Regions from separate parts of the Autumnicola musiva genome, predicted to be linked through region 1. Evidence: riboswitches for the same ligand, from Rfam matches in the RefSeq annotation. Region 1 holds a riboswitch; each other region holds the start of a gene.
What was found. Region 1 has a riboswitch for cobalamin ahead of RM539_RS16050 (PKD-like domain-containing protein). Riboswitches for the same ligand answer to the same signal wherever they lie in the genome.
Positions count from the first base shown of each region.

Region 2: another riboswitch for cobalamin. It lies ahead of RM539_RS06900 (TonB-dependent receptor plug domain-containing protein); the one in region 1 lies ahead of RM539_RS16050 (PKD-like domain-containing protein).
Region 3: another riboswitch for cobalamin. It lies ahead of RM539_RS18280 (TonB-dependent receptor plug domain-containing protein); the one in region 1 lies ahead of RM539_RS16050 (PKD-like domain-containing protein).
Region 4: another riboswitch for cobalamin. It lies ahead of RM539_RS06350 (ribonucleotide-diphosphate reductase subunit beta); the one in region 1 lies ahead of RM539_RS16050 (PKD-like domain-containing protein).

Region 1 is NZ_JAVRHK010000015.1:63,256-69,473, forward strand. Features, by position in the region: gene RM539_RS16045 (endonuclease/exonuclease/phosphatase family protein) at 101-919, shown strand; gene RM539_RS16050 (PKD-like domain-containing protein) at 1,100-2,497, opposite strand; cobalamin riboswitch at 2,605-2,811, opposite strand; gene RM539_RS16055 (SusC/RagA family TonB-linked outer membrane protein) at 3,353-6,218, shown strand, end outside.
Region 2 is NZ_JAVRHK010000003.1:438,300-444,517, reverse strand. Features, by position in the region: gene RM539_RS06915 (ZIP family metal transporter) at 1-649, shown strand, start outside; gene RM539_RS06910 (DUF4268 domain-containing protein) at 761-1,189, shown strand; gene RM539_RS06905 (YncE family protein) at 1,324-2,412, opposite strand; gene RM539_RS06900 (TonB-dependent receptor plug domain-containing protein) at 2,415-4,244, opposite strand; cobalamin riboswitch at 4,276-4,561, opposite strand; gene RM539_RS06895 (ABC transporter substrate-binding protein) at 4,894-6,036, shown strand; gene RM539_RS06890 (hypothetical protein) at 6,074-6,218, shown strand, end outside.
Region 3 is NZ_JAVRHK010000024.1:10,502-16,719, reverse strand. Features, by position in the region: gene RM539_RS18290 (hypothetical protein) at 1-291, opposite strand, end outside; gene RM539_RS18285 (hypothetical protein) at 698-985, shown strand; cobalamin riboswitch at 1,875-2,063, shown strand; gene RM539_RS18280 (TonB-dependent receptor plug domain-containing protein) at 2,163-4,169, shown strand; gene RM539_RS18275 (YncE family protein) at 4,179-5,345, shown strand; gene RM539_RS18270 (hypothetical protein) at 5,370-6,218, shown strand, end outside.
Region 4 is NZ_JAVRHK010000003.1:319,837-326,054, forward strand. Features, by position in the region: partial or broken gene RM539_RS06345 (glycosyltransferase family 2 protein) at 228-1,657, opposite strand; cobalamin riboswitch at 2,340-2,471, shown strand; gene RM539_RS06350 (ribonucleotide-diphosphate reductase subunit beta) at 2,582-3,556, shown strand; gene RM539_RS06355 (ribonucleoside-diphosphate reductase subunit alpha) at 3,580-5,268, shown strand; gene RM539_RS06360 (SanA/YdcF family protein) at 5,365-5,997, opposite strand; gene RM539_RS06365 (NAD(P)H-dependent oxidoreductase) at 6,130-6,218, shown strand, end outside.

The sequences.
Region 1 (6,218 bases):
AATTTATGATCTCCCTTACTGGTATTCAAAAGTGCTGGATTTTCCGCGGCTTCAGTATTTGATAATAGCAATATTGTGCCTTATAATTTTCCTCGGGCTGATGGAGAGTTTAAAACGTTCATCAATCTTTCTTATAACTGGCTTAGTTGCAGCTATAGCCATACAATCTATACGTATTTTTCCCTACTGGTTTGGAGAAAAAGCAGTTCCCGATGCAGTTGAAAAATTTTCTGAAGAAAATTCGGTTAGTATTTTGCTTACTAATGTTCTTATCACTAATCGGGAATCAGATAAACTTTTGGAGGTGATTAAGAAATCTGATCCTGACCTTATATTGGCTATGGAAGTCAACCAGTGGTGGGTTAATGAGCTTGAAGTTCTAAAAGAAGATTATCCCTATGTAATAAAACAGCCAAATGAGGAGGCTTACGGAATGGCATTGTATTCTAAATTTCCTTTTCTTGAAAACCAGATTAAATTTTTGAAGCATAAGAATGTACCTTCTTTCCATACCAGGATACAATTAACTTCCGGTAAGGAATTCAGTTTACACAGCGTACATCCCGTAGCTCCCATGCCCAGTGATAAATATCCCGATAATGTAGGAGAAAAAGAAGTGGAGCTCCTTAAGGTTAGCGATTTAGTAGTGGCGGAAGAGATGCCCTCTATAGTAGCAGGGGATTTTAACGACGTTTCCTGGTCTAATACGGCCAGATTGTTCGGGTATAGTGGAAATTTGAAGAACGTGAGGCTAGGAAGGGGGCTGTATAACAGTTTTGATGCGAATCTAAAGATTATGCGCTGGCCGCTGGATCATTTTTTTGTGACCGAAGAATTTGAAGTGGCAGATATTCAGAGATTACCAAATATTGGATCTGATCATTTTCCTGTTTATGCTCAATTTGTATTATCTGAATAAAATAAGAAATGTTTTTCCTGTTTGTCACGGAATTTTTAACAGGGAAAAAGAACAATACTGAATAATTTTTCCCGTAACACCAATGGGTTATACTAAAAAAGGTCTCTGATGGAGATGTTACATCAGAGACCTTGTCTTTTGAATAGCAATTTTATCAGGTACAGAAAATTTTCTCTTTCTTTAATCTACCATTGAAAGGTCCGATGCTCCTTTAATTTCTGTAGAAATTTCTCCTAACCAACCTGCGTCTCCCTGGGCTCCTGTGTAAACTTTTATAAAATCGATCCCTCTTAGTTCAACGGGATTAAGGTTCGCATCAACTGCCCAATCAATTTCCATGGCGTTACCTCCATAGATATTGTAATCGGCATCAAAATTATCTACATATCCCCATTCCAGGGCATCAATGGATACAAATCCGTCGGTATTTATGGTAGGATAAACTCTTGTGCCTGCAAATGTTACTTCCTCCTGTTCTTCAATGAACTGCGGATAATAATTTTGGGTATGATAGGAATTTATCATAACACTATCCTGATTCTCCTGATTATCCAGCCAGGGAACATTGGCATATTCATCAGGATTTGTATAGGTAAGCTCATAATTTAAGGATGTTTCTTCCTTATTATGGGCACTCCCTGCCAGCTCATACCACGTATCATCTGGAATACCATTACCATTTTCATCAAAAGAAACCTGTACAATTCCCGGTTCAGAAAGGCCACTCATCGCATTCCCATAAATTACGAAATCTTTTTGTTCAGCTATGTTTTCAATAGTATGATCAAAAGTAAAAATCACATGTCCACCCCATGCTCCCAATGAAAGGATGTTGGATTTTCCACCAATAATATTTTCTGCATCCTCAGGAGATCCATAATTTTCATTTATGTGCTGTCCCGGTGCAGGTTTGTACTCCAGTATATCTGAAATAAATTCGGTACTACTTTCTGTTTTTGGTCTGAAATATAACTCATAAGGATCATTAACAGTCACCCGGTAAGTCCTGATAATAGAATCATTTTCTGCTTTTGCTTTAAACTGAAGAGAAAATGTCCCGGATTCATCAGGAACATAATTGAGGAATTGATCATTTGAGATTTCTTCTTCGTCTACTTGCCAGCTAAAGCTTGTGGTTTGTGGAGCATTTAAAATTTCAGGCTCCACCACTAAAGTATCTCCTAAAGTAACTTCATAATTTTCCTCATAATCAGGATTGGCAAATTGTATAGGATCCTTTACTGTAACCTGATAATTTCTAACCACAGAGTCATTATCTGCTATTGCTTTAAATGTGAGAGAAAAGGTTCCTGATTCATCTGCAACATAATTCAGGATTTGATCGGTTGAAATTTGTTCTTCATTTAATTCCCAGCTAAAGCTTGTGATTTGTGAAACATTCAAAATTTCAGGCTCCACCACTAAAGTATCTCCTAAAGTAACTTCATAATTTTCCTGATAATCAGAATTGGCAAATTCCATTGGTGTTAGTCCAGGATCATCATCTTTACTACACGAGGAGAAAAGAAAAATTCCTCCAATAAAAATAAACAGATAATTAGATAATTTTTGTTGCATTTGATTTGTATTAAAATTAATAGTTAAAATTAACTTGTTTACAAAACAAAACGGCAGGGGGTATAAGAAGAATAGAAGATCTACCCAAAGCAATAACTCCCGAAAGCTTTGTTTTTTGATTTTTGGCAGGTCTTCTGACTTATCCCTCTTTTTAATCCTTCCCATCTATAAAAGACAGTGGTTTTATTAAAAAGATTTTCCCCGGAAATACCAGGAGGGATTTACAGCAGCGGGAACTGTTCAGGATTTACACCTGATTCCCTTTTAATACAAAACTTAATAAAGCATTTGTAACCGAAAATCTGGACAATATTAGTTTATTTCCATGAGGTGCGGAAGGTGGAAACCCAAAATTTTTCAATTATAATTACCTGCCCTTAATTTTTTCAGAGGAATATTCAGAGGTTTTGCCTTCAGCAACCTTCGTAAAAGAACAGATTAAGAGTTAAGGCTCAAAGCAGAAAGAAACACCAGGTAAGGTTAGCTTCCAATTTTTGATCAGGAAGAAACCATAAGAACAAATTTTAAAAGAAGCAGTAGGCAAATGGATGCATGGTATTATGAAAGCATTATAGTGATGGGAAAAATGGAATCTCTTCAAAACCCCAGGTTTTAAGGGTAATGCTTCAAAATTTATGTACAGTTGCAACAAATATGTTATTTCTTTTGAAGTTAGCCCGATATATTTGTTTTCTAAATATTAAGATTTATTAACTATAAATTATTAATCAATCGATTTCGTAAATAATCCTGAATTTTATGTTTCTGAATTATTTACCCGGATAGAAATTCATGCTATACAATATGGATATTATCCATTATGATCTAAAAATTGTTATTAAATAACTTAGAAAAATGACAAAACATTTACTCAATGAATTGAGCTTTAAGATTCGAAGCGTTTATCTCTTTGGTCTTTTAAGCCTGATTAGTTTTACTGCGTTCGCGCAAAGTACGATTACAGGAACCGTTACTGATGAAAACGGTCCTATACCGGGAGTTACGGTTATGTTGAAAGGAACTGCTAATGGAGTGGTTAGTGATTTTGATGGAAACTATACCATTGGTAACGTTCCTTCTGATGGTGTACTTGTTTTTAGCTTTGTAGGGTACAAAGCAAAAGAAGTGCCTGTGAATGGCCAAACCCAGATTAATACTACTTTAGAAACAGACGTATCTTCTTTGGATGAGGTGGTTGTAGTGGGGTACGGAACCATGAAACGAAGTGACGTTACGGGTGCGGTAGTCTCTGTCTCCGAAGATGCGATTGAAGAATCTATTCCCACCACAATAGATCAGGTTTTGCAGGGTCGTGCTGCAGGGGTTCAGATTCAGCAAAACAGTGGAGCGCCTGGTGCCAGTTCTTCTATTCGTATTAGGGGGATAAGTTCTATTACAGGTTCTAATGAGCCTATTTTTGTAATAGACGGAGTTATAGTGGACAGTAATACAGGGCAGGCTGGTCAAAATGCTTTTGCATCAATTAATCCTTCAGATATTGTTTCCATAGATATTTTAAAAGATGCTTCTGCTACTGCTATATACGGATCAAGGGCGGCTAATGGGGTAATTCTGATTACTACTAAAAGAGGTAAAAACGGAGAAGCTACTATAAACCTTAATAGTTACATTGGCTATCAGGAATTACCTAAACAACTTGACCTGCTTAACCTTCAGGATTATGCAATCCTTAAAAATACCAGGGCCGATCTGGACATTGTTCAGCAAGACCCTGAATTTATACGTACCGATTTGTTAGGTGAGGGAACAGACTGGCAGGATGAAATGTTTACCAGGGCTATGATGCAAAGTCATAACCTCTCAATTTCCGGGGGCAGCGAGAAGAACACGTATGCTATGAGTATAGGGTATCTTGATCAGGAGGGGATTGCACTTGGATCTTCTTTTGAGCGGCTTAACTTAAGAGGAGTTTTTGATTCCCAATTGAAGGATTACTTAAAGGCAGGTATAAATTTCGCTTTTAATAATATAAATCAAACTACAACTTTTTCTGATCAGTCCCTTATTTTAACCGCTTTAAGACAGACTCCAAACGTGGCCGTGCGTAATTCTGAAGGTACCTTTGATGGTCCTGTTACGGATGAGTTTACGCAAAACAACCCTGTAGGTTTGGCAAGTATTAGAGATAACAGCAATGAAAGCGCAGGGATAAGGGCAAATACTTTTGCTGAAATCGATTTTATAGAAGGACTAAAACTTAGATCGGAATATTCTATAGATTACGGATTTTCAAACGCCTACACATTTAATCCTTCGTATGAATTTGGGGCAATTGTAAATGATGTCAGGGAAGGTACAAGAACAAAAACCTATAACAAATACTTCAATTTTCGAAATGTTCTAACCTATGACCGCGCCTTTGGAAATCATAATATCAATGCAATACTCGGCCAGGAGTACCAGGAATCTAATTACGAAAATCTTTACGGCTACCGTTCAGGTTATTTAACCAATGGAGCTACAGATTTAAATGCGGGAGATGCTACTACTGCCCGAAATTCAAACGCCAGTTTTAGAAGTTCCCTAAATTCCTATTTTGCCAGGGCCTTCTATTCATTTGATGACAGATATTTGCTAACTGCAACATTAAGATATGATGGCTCTTCAAAATTTGCCAAAGAGAATCGCTGGGGATGGTTTCCTTCAGCAGCACTGGCATGGAGGGTTTCCAATGAAGAGTTTTTGAAAGACAATGAATATATTAACAATTTCAAACTTCGTTTGGGATATGGAGCTGTGGGTAACCAAAGTGTTCCTAATTATGCCTTTACTTCTATTTATGGAGCTTCAGCAACTCCGTTTGGGGCAGGACTTTTGGCTTCGAATACAGCGAACCCGGATTTGCAGTGGGAGACTACTTATTCCAGTAATATTGGATTGGACCTGAATATGTTCAATAACCGTCTTGAATTTATTGCAGATATTTATTATAAAAAAACCGAAGATTTATTACTGCTGGCTCCTTATCCGGACTACTCCGGAACTTCAGGTGTAGGTGCAACCTCTGCTCCATATGTAAATATTGGTTCTCTTGAAAATAAAGGTGTTGAATTAACACTGAATACGGTTAATGTAGATAAGGGTGATTTTTCCTGGAGAACAAATCTTGTATTTACCCTTAATAGAAATAAAGTTTTAGGCTTAGCAACAGAGACAGGTATCTTAAACAGGACGCTACAACAGGGATCAGATGTTACCATTGTTACCAGGACAGCAGTTGGTAAACCAATCGGCCAGTTTTATGGTTATAAAGTAATAGGCCGCTTTGAAGAAGCTACAGATTTCTATTATAGAAATGAGGAAGGGGAAGTAGTACCTACCGCGTTGCCGGAAGGGCTGGAAATTGGTGAAAACGGTGTGTGGATTGGAGATTATATTTTTAAAGATATAAACGAAGACGGAGTTATTAATGAACAGGACCGGGACTATATCGGCAATCCTTTGCCAGACTTTAGCTATGGTATTGGGAATACCTTTAGCTATAAGGGTTTTGATTTAAATGTTCAGCTTTCCGGGTTGTACGGCAATGAAGTGGTGAATTATCAGAGGCGCTTTTTAGAAAACCCGCGTGAAAATACTAATCTATTACAGTCGGCTCTTGGTTATGCCGAATTGGGGTTAATTGATCCTGATGGGCCTAATGATTATAGAAATGTGCAGATTGTGGATGGAGATCCTCATATGCCAAGAATTGCTGCTT
Region 2 (6,218 bases), on a different contig from region 1:
ACTCTCCGTTGTTGCGGGTTACATCATTTCCCTGTTTTTAAAACCGGGCAGTTCTACCGGTTTTAAATTGTTGCTTTCCTTTAGTGGTGCCTATCTGCTAGCGGTTACGGTGTTTGAACTGTTACCCGAGGTTTATCATAATGGCACAGATGAAATTGGTATTTTTATAATGCTGGGACTGCTGCTGCAAATCATCCTGGAGTTTGTGTCCAAAGGTGTGGAGCACGGGCATATGCACCACCAGGAAGAGGCTGGAAGATTTCCTTTTTTATTGCTGGGCAGTTTAAGCCTGCACGCGTTGCTGGAAGGTTTTCCCATACATGACCACGGCCACCTGTTACACGGAGTGGTGATCCATAAAATTCCGGTGGCGGCGATATTATCAGTTTTCCTGATTCGCTCAAAAATGAGCAATTTAGCCACCTTCCTTTTTTTGACATTTTTCGCCCTTATGACGCCACTGGGAAGCTGGCTTCAGGAAAACTTTGAATTTCTTCAGCAGTATTCAGCCCCAATAAACGCGGTGGTAATAGGTATTTTTCTGCATGTTTCCACAACTATTTTATTTGAATCGGCTAAAAACCATAGTTTTAATATTTCAAAACTGGCCGTAATCGTTCTGGGAATTTTACTGGCTTATTTTATTTGAGGTTTCGACTGCGCTCAACCTGACAATAAAATGTTTATAGTATAATTGAACTAAAATTATTCAGCGCTTTTTAAAATTCTGAAAAAACAATTCCGGAGAAAGAGAAAAATCATGTTTAGCAGGGAAGAATCAAAAAAACTTACGCAGGAATTCTGGACGGGATTCGGAAAAAAATTTCCCCATAAATGGTTACTTTATAATACCAGGATTAAAGAAATCCACCTAAAGTTTACTTTTACACGTAAAATAGCGCAGGTTTCCATGGACGTAAGTTCTCAGGATGAAGTGATCCAGGCTTATTATTATGAAAAGATGCTTTCGCTGAAGAAAATTCTTCTTGCTGAATATTTACCTGATGCCATTTTTGATGAAAACTATGAACTTCCTGAAGGGAAGACTATTTCCCGAATTTATGTTCAGCTTAAAGACGTAAGCATTCATAATAGAAATGACTGGGAAAACGTACAGCAATTCTTTGTTGAAAAAATGCTGAAACTGGAAGAATTTTTTACCGATTTTGAAGATTTTATTAAAGCCTGAAAACTTTTAATTTCGCAGCTCACCCCACTGCTGTTATTTTCAAAATTTAGCCCATACGCATATTTTCAGGTTTAATGCAATACCTGGGGAAATACACGTATGGGCTAGATATAACTTTGGAGTGAATTAGCTATTTATTCATTGAAATAAACTCCGTTAGGGTTAATACCAACTTCATAAGAATTCAACAGGCTCCCATCTGCAGTGCTGTAGATAAATAAATCTCCGTCTCCTGTAAAGTCTGCATTAGCTGAAGCGGCATAAATATTTCCGTTTTCAACTTCAAATCCATATAAAGAAGCCACATCGGTCAATTCAGCAAAAGCAGTTTCCGGCAGTTCAGTATCGGTTTCATTAAAAGTATAAACGCTTTTTCCTAAAGTATAGTAAATTTTATCATTCTCAATATCAAGATTCGCAGGATGATCTGTAGAATTTGGAAAAGTAAATTCCGAAGCTATTTCATTAGAAGTGAGGTCTATTTTAACAATTTTCCCTGCCGTTTCTGCCGCAGGATCGGGATAAGAACCCATTCCTGCCACGGCAACCCAAAGATATCCGTCTTCAATCTCCATGGAACCAGGACGATTGCCTACGGTAATAGTTTCTGTGACTTCATTAGTAGAAGCATCTATAACGGTAATTTTATTATTGACGGAATATCCTCCATTTTGAGCTATGTAAAGCATTCCGTTTTCTTCTACAATTTCCTCAGGGCCTTCCTCTATACTAATGTTTTCTGAAACGGTAAAATTTTCCAGGTCAATCACCGCCACGTAATCGTCTTCAGCATTTGTACCGTCTCCCCAGTTGGTGACATAGGCATTCCTATTTGTAAACGCAATATGACGCGGATTTTGAAGTCCCTCATCAATAGTTGCAACGGTTTCAAAGGAATTCCGATCTACAACTTCAACAGTATTAGAAACATTTACCACAATAAAAGCATAGTCTTCATAGAAGCCCATACCCTGCCCTGTATCTCCAAGTGCGGCACCAGAATTTTCAGCAGCAAAAACATCTTTCACCACAGTCCCGGTTTCTTCATCCAAAAAGGAAACCGTACTGTTGCCGGAATTAAAAACGCCTTCATTCAGAATAAAAATACCATTGGCATAATCTCCCTCTGCTACAGGAATTTCATTAAGGTCATCATCGTTTTCACAAGATGTAAAAAAGGTAATGGCTGCTAAAGCCAAAATAAAAACTTTGTTGATTTTCATATTTAAAATTTAATGGTTAGTGAACTATTAATTGAACGCCCCGGCATTGGCCTGGACGGTAAGCTTTGATAATCTTTATTAAAAAAATTCCGCATTTCCAGCCCTACAGTGAGAAAATCCCTTTTGCCAAAACTGTAATTAATTCCTGCATTCGAAATAGTGTAGCCTTCCAGCTGATAATTATTATCTGAAGAGGTGTAAATATTGCCGTTATAGAGAAACTGGTAGAAAAACGAAAAATCAATATATGAATACCCAAGTGAAGCAGTGCCTTTATGTCTCGGAGTATAAATAAGCTCTTTATCAAGCACCTCATCATTGGTTTTAGTGTAGCTGTAATTTGCATTTAAACTGAAGTGGTGTCCGGTGTAATTTTTCTCAAAGTTTCCGCGGAATTCCAATCCATAATTTTTTACGCTTTCAGTATTTTCAGGACGCCAGGTGCCACGGGAATCGGGAACCCACCGAAGCAAATCATTAATTTTCATTAAATAAGTGGTGATTCCGAATTCAAAATCACTAAAGTGAAGATTCTGGCTTATTTCCCCCTGATAAGAAGTCTCCGGGTCAAGATTAGGATTTCCGCCGGAAGCCCAGAATAGGTCATTATAAGTAGGAATCCTGAAATTTCTTGAGAAATTTAAATTTACCTCATAAAAAGAAGTAACGGCATAACCCGCTCCAACAGAGTATAAAAAAGGAGACTCATAGGTGTCAGTAATTTCCTTTCTTGCACTTACTTCATAAAAAAACTTTCCTAAATTATGATTAAGAAGCAACGCGAAAGCTCCAATATTCCTAACATTTTGTCCTACATCAGAGCCTTTTCCATCCGTATTCCTGTAGTCAATCAGGGCGTTCAGGCTCATTTCAGGATTTATCTGATAGGTAAGGTCATATTTTGCAATATAAGTGGCCGCGTTTCCGTAAGTAAAACTTTCACTGTCCCGGTTTTCAAAATATTTATATTTTTCATCCAGATAAGCCAGCTTCAGGGAAGAAATAAAATCATTGAAAAAACCCTTCCATTCTAAAAGATTGCGGCTATTTAAATCTTCATATTTATTATTGGAGGGAGCGGCAAGAGTTCCCGAAAAACCGCGCTCACCCGTATAAAAGTTGCTGTAAAATTTCAGAATATTGTCTTCGTTCAGCCAATGTGCAATTCCCGCGCTCATACTGGTATTGTAAAAATCACCATTCTCATTGTGCTTTTCTGTTCCCAGGTAGTCATAATCATTTTCGGATTCTATTCCGGAAAAATTGATATAAACGCTGGTTTTTTCTGAAGATGCTTCAGCTGAATAATTTAAAATATTAGTATTAAAACTGCCAATTTCGAGCCTCAGGCCATTGCTAAATTCGCCATCAAACCGAAAATGATTATTGAGATGAATACTGCCGCCAATTGCACCGCTGCCATAAAGAACACTTCCACCACCTGCCCTAAGAGCTATATTATTGTAATTTGAAGTGTTGACTGTATTAAAATCGGTTTGGCCGTTAAACTGAGAATTGATATTAATCCCGTTCCAGATTACTGCAGTTTGTGAAGCTGTGGTCCCGCGAAAAGACGGGGAAGAAACCCCTCCCACACCATTTTCTTTAAAATAAACAGGACTATTAAACTTTAATAAAGAAGTTAAAGACGGTTCATTTTCGGCAATAATAGAATCATTTAAAACTGAAATTTCCTGGGTGCGGGAATGCCTAAAAAGCTTTACATCACTCAGCACAACTTCTTCCAGTTTAGTGATAGAATCTTTTTGTGCCAATGCCGGGAAGGCATAAAACAACACCAGAAATAGAATGTAAAATTTTGCGTTTTTCATCTGCCTCTGACTTTTATCCCGAAAGTCTCGATTTTAAAGTTTGCTTTTGGCAGGTCTCCTGGCTCGCGTCTTGTTGTTTACCTTCCCATTCATAAAGAACAGTGGTATTTGAAGTGATAACAACAAGCATCCCAATTGGACTAAGCTTACAGTTGCGGGAACAGCTCAGGCTTGTTTGAAGTCAGAGGTAAGAAAGATGAAGTACGAAGTAATCTAAATTTGCTTCTAACTTCTAATTTCGTATTTCTAACTTCAACCTGATTCCCTTTTAATCGTACCGGAAAACCCGGCACGGAACCAAAAATTTTGTGCGAAAATAAACATTTATGTTTGTTGTCAGCCTAAATTTTTAAAGAATATTTGATTATTCGTTCCTGGTAAAAGTTCTCCGGGGCAAGCCTACGGAGCATAGGAGGAACACGTTTCCGAACTTTAGACATTTACCAACGAGGCAAGTATAGGAGTATTAAACCTCCTGGAATAAAAACCTTAACTGACGTCATGCTGAACTTGTTTCAGCATCTTATATCAACTTTAAAAACCTATAACATATATGATGAGACCCTGAATCGAGTTTAGGGTAACGATAGGTTTGTAGATTTCAGATATTCAATAATAATCTTACTTTTGAATCTTAAACACATTCCTCTTGAAAAAATTCACTTTTCTTTTATTACTAGTAATTACAGGCGCATGTAAAAATTCAGAAAATAAGGCAGAAGACATTCAATCTACTCAGGGAGAACAGGTTGAAATTTCCTATGCCAGTGGATTTGAAATAGAAAAATTTGATGATTATTCCATTATTGAAGTAAAAACTCCCTGGCCAAATGCCGAAGAAAAATTCCGCTATCTCTTAGCTGAAGAAGATGCAGAAATTCCTGCCGGCCTGGAGTATGATCAAAAAATTGAAGTTCCCATAGAGCGTATTGTGGTAACTTCCACCACTCATATTCCGGCTCTGGAAGCTCTGGAAGTAACATCCACTTTAAAAGGTTTTCCGGGCCTGGACTTTATTTCTTCAGTAAAAACCAGGGAATTGATCAATTCCGGAGAAATTAAAGAATTAGGAAAAAATGAAGATCTTAACACTGAAGTTTTAATCGATTTGAAACCCGATGTAGTTATTGGCTTTGCAATTAACGGCAACAATTCTGCTTTTGAAACCATTCAAAAAACCGGAATCCCTGTAGTTTATAATGGAGACTGGACAGAAGAAAGTCCTCTGGGCAAAGCAGAATGGATAAAGTTTTTCGGTGCATTTTTTAATAAAAGTCAGCAGGCTAAAAAAATTTTTAACCAAATCGCTACCAGTTACAAAGATGCAAAGGAACTGGCAAGTACTGGCAAGGAGTCTCCCAAAGTTTTAAGCGGTTCCATGTATAAAGATCAGTGGTATATGCCTTACGGAAATTCCTGGACCGCTGAATTTATAAAAGATGCCAATGCCGATTATATTTATTCTGAAACCGAGGGAAGCGGCAGCATGGCACTTTCTTTTGAAAGCGTTCTTGCAGAAGCACAGGGTGCAAAGTACTGGATAAGCGCCGGCCAGTTTACTACCTATGAGGAACTTTTTGCAGATTCTGAACATTACCGCCAATTTGAAGCAGTAAAAAACAGGAATGTATATAGTGTAAGCCTGGTAAAAGGAGAAACCGGAGGCGTGGTATATTACGAACTCGGCCCGCAACGGCCCGATCTTGTTCTAAAAGACCTTATTTCCATTTTTCATCCCAACCTAATGCCAGATTATCAGCGAACCTTTTTTAAAGCCCTGGAAGATCAATAAAGAAAATTAATTACCTTTAGGTACAAGAATTTTCAAAATGAAAAAAAATTCCATTGAGATTGATGAAAATATTTATAGTGAAACTGAAGAGCTTCTTGATGGACTACAAAAGTCCCGGAATCAATATTTTATAGAAGCCATTCAATTTTATAATAAAATTCAAAACAGAAAGTTACTCGAGA
Region 3 (6,218 bases), on a different contig from region 1:
TAATCGAAATGGAAAAGGATTTACTTTGTCTTCAAGGGAAACTCTGTAAATCTCTTCCTTTAGGGGAGTGTATAATGTATAAGAATAGAATTCAGGGAAATCGGAAGTAGTGAGGTGAAAGGAACAAAAATCACAATCTGCTTTGGCATCCATATCGGAAAAATGAACCGAACTTATATCCGTATCGCCAAAAGATGTTTCGTGGGAAAGCGAATGCAACGCAGGTAAAATACAGGCAGAAAGGATAATACCTCCCAGTAGTAAGCATATTTTTGTTCTCAACTTTTCCACAGGTCACAAATCTAATAAACTGGTTCATATAAAACTCCATTTCTATTCATAAATTGTATATAATCTAAGAAGTTCTCATTGGAAATATATAACAAAATGATTTATGATATCTCCCTGAATTATCGCTGAAAATGTGTGAAATCTTCTTTCAATTGAGATAGCACTTAAAATTTGACTTTAAAAATGTCGTCAAGGTTTCAAAAAAAAGTTCCTAGTTCTTTGAAGTATTGTCATTGTTATTAACTGGGGACTTGATTCGAACCAATAACCTCGGATTATTATTATAAATTGGCTTATTAACCTCTTGGTATTCGAAACACTAAACTACTACACTTCAATAATTTAATATTTACACTAATTTCATTTTTCATATTTCGAACCAAAAAAGCTTTCAAAATGAACCACTATGGACTTGAAGTCCATAGTGGTTCATTCAACTATCTCAGAGTCCAATGCGATCATTATAAATTCAGAAGAAGAATATCGGGATTTTATTAATAAAATTAAAAACAAACCGCATAAAGATCAAATCGGAATGCAAAAACAAACAACTATGCCTCAACCCAATCACCTCTGCAATGGGGGGATTATTGAGATTAGTGCAGCTGATACCGGATATGCAAATTTAATATTTCAGGTTTATGTAGGTGCTGGTAGTTGTAATTTTACAGAAGTAATAGGCGGAGCTTTTTGAAGGATGGACTTTAGGAGTTAGTTATACTTATAAATACAGTGAAAATCATTGCGGTTATGCAACTGCTTATGGGATTTATAATTATAACTTATTTTTTGAAGGCATAGGAACTATATATGGTGATCCTGCGGAACATACCTTAGTTCCAAATTGCAATTAACTTTTAAGATAACACTAATAAATACTTTATTATGGAGATTAATCTATTTATATGGCAAACTATTTTGACCATCTTATTAATACTAGGAATTATATGGTTAATCAAATTTTTATTTTTTAAAAAGAAAAAATTTGATTCTTAATCCAGAAGTAATTAAATACGCCAGTTTTTATGTGCCAAAAGTTTGGTTAAACAGTTGTCCCGGCGAAAGAAATTGGTATGCTTCGTTGCAATAAGCATCGATATGAAGTCGGCTTTTAAACTCAATGTTTAATAAATTGTCCGAAGCAATATTTTCGGTAAAATACAATAGTTAAAAATCTAATTTTTTTGATGGAATTTCCGTAGCATCACCAGTATCATCTGAAGCTTCCGCCAAAGATTGCATCAGGTAGCATTTACCATTGCAATCTAACTTTGGCTTATCTTTATTGATACATAATACTTCTGAAATATATTCGTAGTTTAAAACATACTCCCCATAAAGCGAAAAAGGCCGAAGCACAATAAAAAAGGCGAGTAATGGGAAATAAGTATTTCACGCTGCAAAAATACTATTTGCCTGATGGTCTAGAAATCAATTCCGCTTAAAATTCAACTTTTAACATATCTACGATCTTTTGATTCTAACCATCATGGCTTGGCATAAAATTTAAAGAAACACAATTTTACCACTACTCTAAATTTTATTAATAAACTTTAAAACTTTCTAAAAACAATAACTAAATTTGCGGCTCATTAAAAAATGGTTGTCCGGATTTTTCGCCGGACATTAAAAAGGGAATCTGGTGAAAATCCAGAACTGTCCCGCAGCTGTAAGCTTTTTAAATGAAGCCCATATATGGTCACTTTCTAATTAGAGGGGAAGGCCGGGTGGATAAAGCAAGTCAGAATACCTGCCATTTTTAGTAATTCAATAAAGCTTTCGGGGATTGAAGCTTGGATTCGTAATATGAACCCTTTCATTAAAGGAAGTGGTTTGTCTTCCTTATTCTTCCTCGAATGTAAAATAACCTAATGAGGAAGAATTCAATTTGCATTGGTATACTATTATTTACAGGACTTTTTTTGAGTCCACTATTACTCCTGGCGCAGGAGCGGGATAGCATATCCCCAATAGTGCTTGAAGAAGTCTTGCTAAACCACCGTAAAAATCTTAAAGAAACTCATAATTCTCCCGCGCCGGTACAGGCAATCTCGGGTGAAAAACTACAAAAACTCAATAGTATAAATGTAGCAGATGCCCTGAGTTATTTTAGTGGTATTCAATTGAAAGACTACGGCGGCATTGGCGGTATTAAAACGGTTAATGTACGCAGCATGGGTTCGCAGCATACCGGGGTTTTCTATGATGGCATACAATTGGGAAATGCACAGAATGGCCAGGTGGATCTCGGAAAATTCTCGCTAGAGAATATGGAAAAAGTAAGCTTATATCAAGGGCAACGTAGTGAAATACACCAATCAGCAAAATCTTATGCTTCAGCCAATACCATCTATTTAAAAACAAAAACTCCAAAATTTAATGAGGGCAAAGCTTATAATTTTAAGGCAGGAGTAAAGTCGGGTTCTTTCGGGCTTTTTAATCCTTCCTTGAATGTAGATTATAAAATTAGTGACGCCATTGCGGTGAGGTTAAGTTCAGAAATGGTTAAAGCTCACGGAAGGTATAAATTCTTGTACTCCAACGGGGTCTATGATACCACGGCCGTAAGAAACAATGCAGATATCACCTCCTACCTCCTGGAAGCATCTGTTCACGGAAACCATACAAAAAATAATTCCTGGCAAGTAAAATATTACCATTATAGTTCTGAAAGGGGACTTCCAGGGGCAATTGTTGCCAATAGGTTTAGGCGACCGCAAAGGTTATGGGACCGCAGTAATTTTCTTCAGGCCGATTATAAGCATGAGTTTGGAGAAAAATATGCGATTAAAGTCCGGGGCAAAATAGGCGAGAATTTCTCTCGTTACCTGGACCCGGAAATTACCACTACTACCGGGCTTCTGGATAATAAATACGACCAACAGGAATATTATCTTTCCCTTGTAAATACCTATAAGATAAAACCTTTCTGGAGCTTAAGCCTGGCTACAGATTTTCAGCAAAACACCATGCAAGCCAATTTGTACCGTTTTGCTTACCCTAAAAGAAATACTTTGCTAAACGCCCTGGCCACAAACCTTAACTTTAACCGGTTTACAATGCAGGCAAGCCTTCTAAGCACAGGTATATACGAATCGGTACGGTATTATGAAGCTGCAGAAGATTTTCAGGAATATTCACCAAGCCTATTGTTTAATTTACAGCCTTTCGCATCTCCAGAGTTAAGAATACGAGGCTTTTACAAGAACATTTTTAGAATGCCCACTTTCAACGATTTGTATTACACCTTTGTGGGCAATACTTTTTTATCTCCAGAATATTCAGACCAGGTTAATTTAGGTTTTTCCTGGCAGAAAAAATGGGGAAATACTTTCCTTCATGTCACCAGCGATATCTATAAAATTTGGGTCACAGATATGATAGTGGCCGTTCCCGGTACCAATTTATTTAGATGGACGATGCTAAATCTTGGAGAAGTAGAGACCATCGGACTGGAAACTACGGTTAAAAACTCGGGAAATCTTTCCAAAGAACTTAATTATACGGTATTACTCACCTATACCTTTCAGGAATCTCTAGATGTAACCCCGGGTGGGAACAGCTTTGGGCAACAAATTCCTTACATCCCCACACATAGTGGCAGCCTAAGCGTAATGGCTTCTTATAAAACATTAGATGTTAATTACAGCTTTATTTATACGGGAGAACGTTACAGTCAAAAGGCTAATATCCCTTCGAACTATTTGAAACCCTGGTACACCCATGATATATCTTCCAGTTATATTTTTAATTTTTTAGACAACCCGCTAAAACTGGGTCTGGAAATAAACAATGTTTTAGATCAACAGTATGCGGTAGTAAGAAATTTTCCGATGCCCGGCCGGTCGTTTCGGGCAAACCTTAATTATGAATTTTAATAAAATAACATGAAAAAACTCTGTTTATTATTAGCATTAGGCTTTACCCTCTATTCGTGCCAGACTGATGACATTGATATTGAAGAGGATGTACAAAACCCCGAGATACCGACGAATCCAACAGACCCAGATGATGATGATGATGATGAACCTGTTGAATCAGATGATGCTGTAAGAGGTTTCTATTTGCTCAACGAGGGCAATATGTCTATGAACAAAGCCTCTCTTGATTACATGGATTTTGAAACCGGGGAATACAGAAGGAATGTCTTTAGCCAGGCAAACCCAAACCTGGTAGGCGGTCTGGGAGATGTGGGTAACGATATTGGCATCTATGGTTCTAAACTGTATGTGGTTGTGAATGCTTCTAATAAAGTGGAAGTACTCGATGCAGATACGGGGGTACGCCTAAAACAAATTGATATCGATAACTGCCGGTATATCACTTTCTATAGAGGAAAAGCTTACTTAAGCACTTATCTGGGCAATATTGGAGATCCCAATGCCCAAAACGGTATGGTGGCCGAGATAGATACCACCAGTTTGGAAATCACCCGACGGGTTGAAGTGGGAAGGCAACCTGAAGAACTTGTAGCCTATAACGATAAGATCTATGTGGCCAATTCCGGGGGATATAGCCCTCCGGATTACGAATCTACCATCTCGGTTATAGATCTACAGGATTTTACAGAAACCAGGCGCATTGAAGTGGCCATTAACCTTCACCGGTTAAAGATAGATAGCCAGGGAGATCTTTATGTGACCTCAAGGGGAGATTATTACGAAATACCATCAAGGCTATTTGTAATAGATACACAAACCGAGGAAGTGAAAGAAACTTTTGATGTAGGCGTGACCGATCTTACCATACATAATGATATTGCTTATATGTACAGCACAGAGTTTAGCTATATCACCGGAGATTATAACATAACCTATACGATGCTGGATACCCAAACTGAAACCTTTCTAGAGGATAGTTTTATAAATGAAGAGTTTCGCGAACAAATAGAAATGCCCTACGGAATCGCCATTCATCCCGAAACCGATGAAGTCTTTATAACTGATGCAAAAGATTATGTTACCCCCGGGAACCTTTATTGTTTTTCCAATGGAGAACTGAAATGGAAAGTACAAACCGGAGATATACCCGCATATATTACATTTAAACACTAAAATAATAACCTAAAAATGAAAACCATGAAAAAAAATTACCTGGCCAGGATTCTTATCGCTTTTTGCCTTATGTTGCTAATTACCTCTTGCTCTAAAGACGATGAAATTGAAATTGACAAGCCCCAACTTACCATGAATCCACCTGAGCGGGAACTACAGCTTACCATTGGGGATACGCTGCAACTGCAGGCCGGCACCGAGAACAACACTCCTTTTGAACAGGAATGGTTGCTGGAAGATAGCCTTGTATCCTCTACTGCTAATTACACTTTTAATGCCGAGACTACAGGAGAACATCTACTTATTTTCAATGCTTATAACGCTTCCGGTGTTTTTAATTATGTGTACCAAATAAACGTAGCGCCAAAACCAGTAGATGTTTCAATGACCGTTGAAGAACAGGACATTAACTTGGAGGTAGGCGATAGTTTACAATTTGGCACCGTAAACCAAAATGAAGCTGTTTATACAGAAGTATGGTCAGTGGGCGATAGCCTTGTAAGCGAAGAAGATCACTACATTTTTGAACCCCAAAACTCCGGAAATTATATCCTTACTTACGAAGCCTCTAATGCCACTAGTACATTTTCTTATGAATACCAGATAAACGTGGCGGCCAAAATTAGGCCTATTACCGAAACCAGCATCGCCTATGTTAGCGAACTCCTGGAATTCAATCCTGCTCCTGGGCAGTTTATCAATAAAAATCCGGGGAATTTAGAAAGCGCCCAGGGTGTTGTTGGAGGTAGCGGTCTGGTAAGCCTTGGTGCCTGGGGTGGTTCCATAAGCTTTGCTTTTGACCATACTGTTCTAAACCGGGAAGGCGAGAACGATATTATAGTTAATGGAAATGCCTTACCTACCTCCGCAGAA
Region 4 (6,218 bases), on a different contig from region 1:
AGATAAGGGGTTTTGTCTGGAAATAAAAAATATTTTTTCTTATAACTTTAAATCGTACTTCATTAAAGAATAAGATTCGTGGGGGTTATCCGTTAGCGGGTTCTAAGAGTTAAAAACCTTACTCCCGTTTGGTAGTCAATTATCAATAGTTATCTAAAAAAGAAATTTTCTGAAGGTGTAAGCCTTCAGAAAATTTATAAAATTCAATTATTTAACTCTGGCCCAAACTAATTTTTCTGTGGTAAATCACGGGTTAACCACCCTCTTTTACTAGCCGTGGCCATTGCATAAGGGGTAATCCAGAATATACCAAATGTATAAAAAATACTGTAGGAATAGGCCCAGGAAGCTTCAAAGAAATTATATTTTTTTGCGTAAAATAGAGCCGGAAGGCTTGAAAATATAAAAACACTTAGCAGTGTGGAACTGATAAACAAAATTGGATGTGAAAGCAATAAAATGATCATAACCAGTAACAGCGGATAAGCCGTTAACATTTGCATCCATTGATTTAAGAGTAATATACGAGGACCGGATTTTGATCCCTCGCGGAATGATTTAAAAAACAAATTTTGACATCATAAGATTTTCCCGAACATTGCTCCTTTCCCAACGTGTAAACATCTTATGTAAAGCACTAAATCTTTCCGGTATGTTGGTGTGGACATAGGCATTACGTTGGAATAATACATGATAGCCTTGTTTAAGGATCATAGTGGTCATTGCGCGATCTTCACCAATATCGGTTGTTTTTCCCATAAAAGTTTGGTTAATCCACTGCGGCAGGCAGGACATAACCGCTTTACTTAGATAGGCAGCCAGGGCGCCGGGAGTACATAATACAGAACCCAATACACTCTGAGCAGATCTTATGAATTCAAAACTAAAATACAAAACTAACATTTAACATCCTGGGAATGATCGCTTTTTCATTATTGAGAACCCGCACATTTCCCGCTACCGCGCCACAGTTTTTATTAGAAATGAATGGAGATACAAGATTACGCAAAGTGTCTTCCTCTACAATAGAGTCACTATCTACGGTTACAAAGACCTCTCCTTTAGCCAGTTTGAAACCACGATATAAGGCATGTCGTTTCCCCTTATTAGTGGGTTGCTGGTAAATTGATACACGAGCTCCCAATTGATCCTTGGCCTTTTTCATCCAGTGCCAGGTATCATCTTTACTACCATCATCAATGGCAATTAATTGTATTTTTTCTGCAGGATAATTGCTCTCAACTAAACTATGCAATGTGGACCAGACTTGTTTACCTTCATTATAAGCAGGCACTATAACAGTACAAAAAGGTAATTCCTCGTCTGTAACAGATGGAACTGGCTTATAGCGAAAAAACAACCTGGCAATATATAGTAAAAAGCAAATTTTAAATATTAATAAGAAGCTTGTGAGAATTATAAATAACATACCTGCCAATGAATCCATTCTATTTAGATTCATTTCCTGAAATTCAGCCTGGAATAGGTAAACACAAAAAGCTGAACCGATTAAAAGTATAAAAGTGCCTAATAAAATAAGAAGGTGCCTGGTGCTCCAGGAAACCTTCCTGAAATCCTTATCTGAACCTGAAAAACGTTCTCTTCCGGCGCCATATGAAGAATCTTCTTTTTTTGGTTTGTTATTGTCTGTTTTTATTATTTCAGCTGGAGCTGAAGCAGAAAATCTGATATTCTTATTCATGTGGTTTTTTAAAATCTTATTTGTTTTCTATGTGTTTACCAGTTCCATATTCTTTGATAGAACCATAAAACTTTATATATGTGCTGGGATTCAATCTTTATACCATTAGCTAAAATCAATTGATTCCAATTAATTAGGATTGATTACTGTGGGGAATAGATGTGGTGCAGTTGGAAAATTGTAGATATAATTCCCAATCTATGGGCCGGGGGAAATTTTATGGCAGTTTTGAATTCTATTATTTATTTTCTGAAAGAATTATTGCCTGCCTCACTATAATTTAAGATGGCTCTGATTCACCAAATTTCTTCAATACTTAATTTGTAATCTTTTCTGATTATTTACAGGTAGAAATTACTGTTTACCTGATGAGCGAAAACATCCATATTTAGCATTTAACCGGAAGGAAAACTTATAGGAGAAAAGAATCCATTAAACGTAGTTAATCTAAAGACACTATTGACCTTAAAACGGAAACGCAACAGTCTTTATATTCTCCGGTACCAGGTAAGAGGGGTAAAGCGCTATGTTTTGTTCCCGTATTTAAGGAAAACTAATTGCACAAAATTTTTTAAGATTTAAACAATGTGAAGAAGTATGTGAATAACTAAAAGATGAATGGAAAAAGAGATGGTGCTTTCTTGTTATTTTTGACTTTATAATTGTATTGGTTGTAAATCTAAGGGGAATCATGTGAAAGTCATGAGCTGTTGCGCAACTGTAATTTAGATTCTAAAAAGCCAGGCTACCTTATCAACCAAACCACTTTACTTTCGCATAAAAAGTAATGATTATGGGATATTTTATAATAGATTTTCACCTATTTCTTTCCATCCATTAAATTTTATGCTTTTGTTTCACCTATAATGCAAAAGTAACATGAGTATTTTTCACAAGCGGCTTAATTATAAGCCATTCGAATATCCCAAAGTTTTAGATTTTACCGATGCTATCAACAGGTCCTTTTGGGTGCATTCCGAAGTAGATTTCACTGCAGATGTGCAGGATTTTCACACCTATTTATCTGAAGGGGAAAAAGATGTTGTAAAGAAAAGTTTGCTGGCTATTGCCCAGATTGAAGTTGCTGTTAAATCCTTTTGGGGCGACCTCTATAAGCACCTGCCAAAACCGGAATTTAATGGATTGGGAAGCACTTTTGCCGAATGTGAATTCCGGCATTCTCAGGCTTATTCAAGGCTTTTGGAAGTTTTGGGCTATAATAATGAGTTCGAGAAAGTGATTGAGGTGCCCGCCATCAAAAACAGAATTGCGTATTTAACAAATGCCCTGGAGCATACTAAAGCAGAAGATCCCAGGGATTATATTTCGTCACTGATTCTTTTCTCAATTTTAATTGAAAATGTTTCCCTGTTCAGTCAGTTTGCAATTGTGCTTTCCTTTAACCGTTTCAAAGGAGTAATGAAAAATATTAGCAATATCATAGCCTGGACTTCAGTAGATGAGCAAATTCATGCCAACGCCGGTATTTATATTATCAATCAGATTCGTGAAGAATTTCCGGAATATTTTAACGACGAGCTTATTCAGAAATTAAGATCTACCGTAATTCATTCTATTGAAGTGGAAGAGGAAATACTGGATTGGATTTTTGCCAACGGTCAACTGGAAAACATCAATAAGAGAAACCTTATGGATTTTATGAAATTTCGCTTAGACGAGAGTCTGGAAAACATCGGGATTTCAAAAATCTACAATATTTCTCCGGAAGAATATGAGCCTATGCGCTGGTTTGAGGAAGAAGTATTTGCCAATAGTCTGGACGATTTCTTTGCCAGGCGTCCTGTTGATTATACAAAACACGATAAAAGCATCACCGCAGCAGATTTATTTTAATTTTTAAACCTGAGATTTTCATGATGAATACCACTCAACCTTTACAAATTGCCGAGGAGCCAAATAAAAAACGTTTATGGTGGCTTAACGAGGAAAGCCAGCAAATCCTAAACCGCGGATACTTATTAAAAGGTGAAACTGTAAAATCTGCAATAGAGCGGGTGGCTAATGCCTCTGCAAAAAGATTGTACAAGCCTGAACTCGCCGGGGCTTTTATCGAGATGATTGAACGTGGCTGGATGAGTTTAAGTTCACCAATATGGGCCAACATGGGCACCGAACGTGGTTTGCCAATTTCCTGTTTTAATGTTTATGTGCCCGATAATATTGAAGGAATTACCCATAAACTTGGCGAGGTGATTATGCAAACCAAGATTGGCGGAGGAACTTCCGGTTATTTTGGGGAACTGCGGGGTAGGGGCAGTGCGGTTACCGATAATGGTAAAAGTAGCGGTGCGACCAGTTTTATGAAATTATTCGATACGGCAATGGATACCATTTCCCAGGGCGGTGTACGCCGTGGAGCTTTTGCCGCTTACCTGGACATTGATCATCCCGATATTAAAGAGTTTCTTGAAATTAAAAATATCGGGAATCCTATTCAGAATTTATTTAATGCGGTTTGTGTACCCGACTACTGGATGCAGGAGATGATAGACGGCGATATGGAAAAACGTGATATCTGGGCGAAAGTCCTGGAAAGCCGCCAGCAAAAAGGCTTACCATACATTCTTTTTAAAGATAATATTAATCGTTTCAAGCCTCAGGTTTATAAAGACAAAAACAAAACTATCCATTCCAGTAATTTATGTTCTGAAATCGCTTTACCTTCTTCTGAAGATGAATCATTTATCTGCTGTCTTTCTTCAATGAACCTTGAACTTTATGATGAATGGAAAGATACTGAGGCGGTGAAACTTGCCATTTATTTCCTGGACGGGGTATTGCAGGAATTTATTGCCAAAACTGAAGGAAACCATTATCTGGCTTCAGCAAACCGGTTTGCCAGGAATCACCGTGCACTGGGTTTAGGCGCAATGGGTTGGCATTCCTATTTACAGAAGAATATGATCCCTTTTGAAGGAATGCGGGCCAAAGGATTAACACATCAGATTTTTGAAGATATAAGTACAAAGGCCACTAAAGCCAGTAGAGAGCTGGCCACCATTTATGGAGAACCGGGCATCCTGAAAGATTACGGGTTGCGAAATACAACTTTAATGGCTATTGCACCAACTACTTCTTCTTCTGCAATTTTAGGCCAGACATCTCCTGGAATTGAACCCTTCAGCAGTAACTATTATAAAGCGGGGCTTGCTAAAGGTAATTTTATGAGAAAGAATAAATATCTGAAGGAATTGCTTCGGGAAAAAGACCTAGATAATGAGGATACCTGGAGAAGTATTATGCTGAATCACGGAAGTGTGCAACATTTAAATTCTCTTACACAGGAGGAAAAAGATGTTTTTAAAACCTTTAAAGAGATCAGCCAATTGGAGATTATTCAGCAGGCATCGGTAAGGCAGAAATTTATCGATCAGGCGCAAAGTCTTAACCTTAACATTCCTGCGGGATTACCTGTAAAGGAAGTAAATAATTTGATGATTGAAGCCTGGAAACTTGGGGTAAAAACTTTATACTATCAACGTAGTCAAAGTGTTTCCAAAGAATTCATTTCTAATATGGTGAGTTGCGCCAGCTGTGAAGCCTAATTAGTTATTGACTTCACAGAAGAAAAGATGATGATTAGTCTTCTTGAAAATTACCAAATTTTCAGGAGGACTTTCTTATTTCTCAAACTTAAAAATTTATTCCAGTCTCTTTTTTAAAGTGGCAGGTTCTCCATCGGTAATTACTTCCCACAGAGCCTTGAAATTTGCCAGTTTTTCTCTTCTCACTAAACGGGTGGAGGTTTCATATTGTTTCTTATCTGCAACAAAGCCCTTGTAATTTAACCCAAGATTTTTAGCTATAAACATTGTTCTTGGCAGGTGGAAGCGCTGCGTGACCACAATAGCATCTGATATTCCTATTACCTGTTGGGATCTGTACATACTGTCATAAGTATCAAAACCGGCATGATCTTCCAAAATTTTGTTTTCGGGAATTCCATGTTGCAGGAGGTAATTTCTCATAGCGCCCACTTCATCGTAATTTTCGGTTTTATGATCTCCTGAAACAAGAATTTGCTCCACTTTTCCGGAGGTATAAAGGTCAATAGCAGTTTCAATCCTGTCCTGTAAAACAGGAGAAAGTTTTCCGTTAGAATGTACGCTGGCCCCCAACACGATAACTGTTTCGGCCGGAGGAACATTTTCAATCTGATCATAAATAAGAGGAGCCGTATCTCTTTGTATGTAGGCTTCAAATCCCAGCACAATCAGGCTGGCAAGAACCACACAGATTGCAAGGGTAAGAATAGATTTTTTTACCAGTCTCATGCAGACGTGAAAGTTAAAAAGTGATTCGAATATAGCTAATAAAATTTGATGTATTGGTTTAATTTATTCTTATTGTAAGGTCATCGTATTTTCATTGTTTAAATTTGTGGAAATTGTAAAAAAATATTGACTATGGGTAATATTGAAGCCCTGGAGTGGCGGTATGCAACAAAGAAGTTTGATGATGAAAAAATTCTTCCTGCGAATAAGGTTGAAATCCT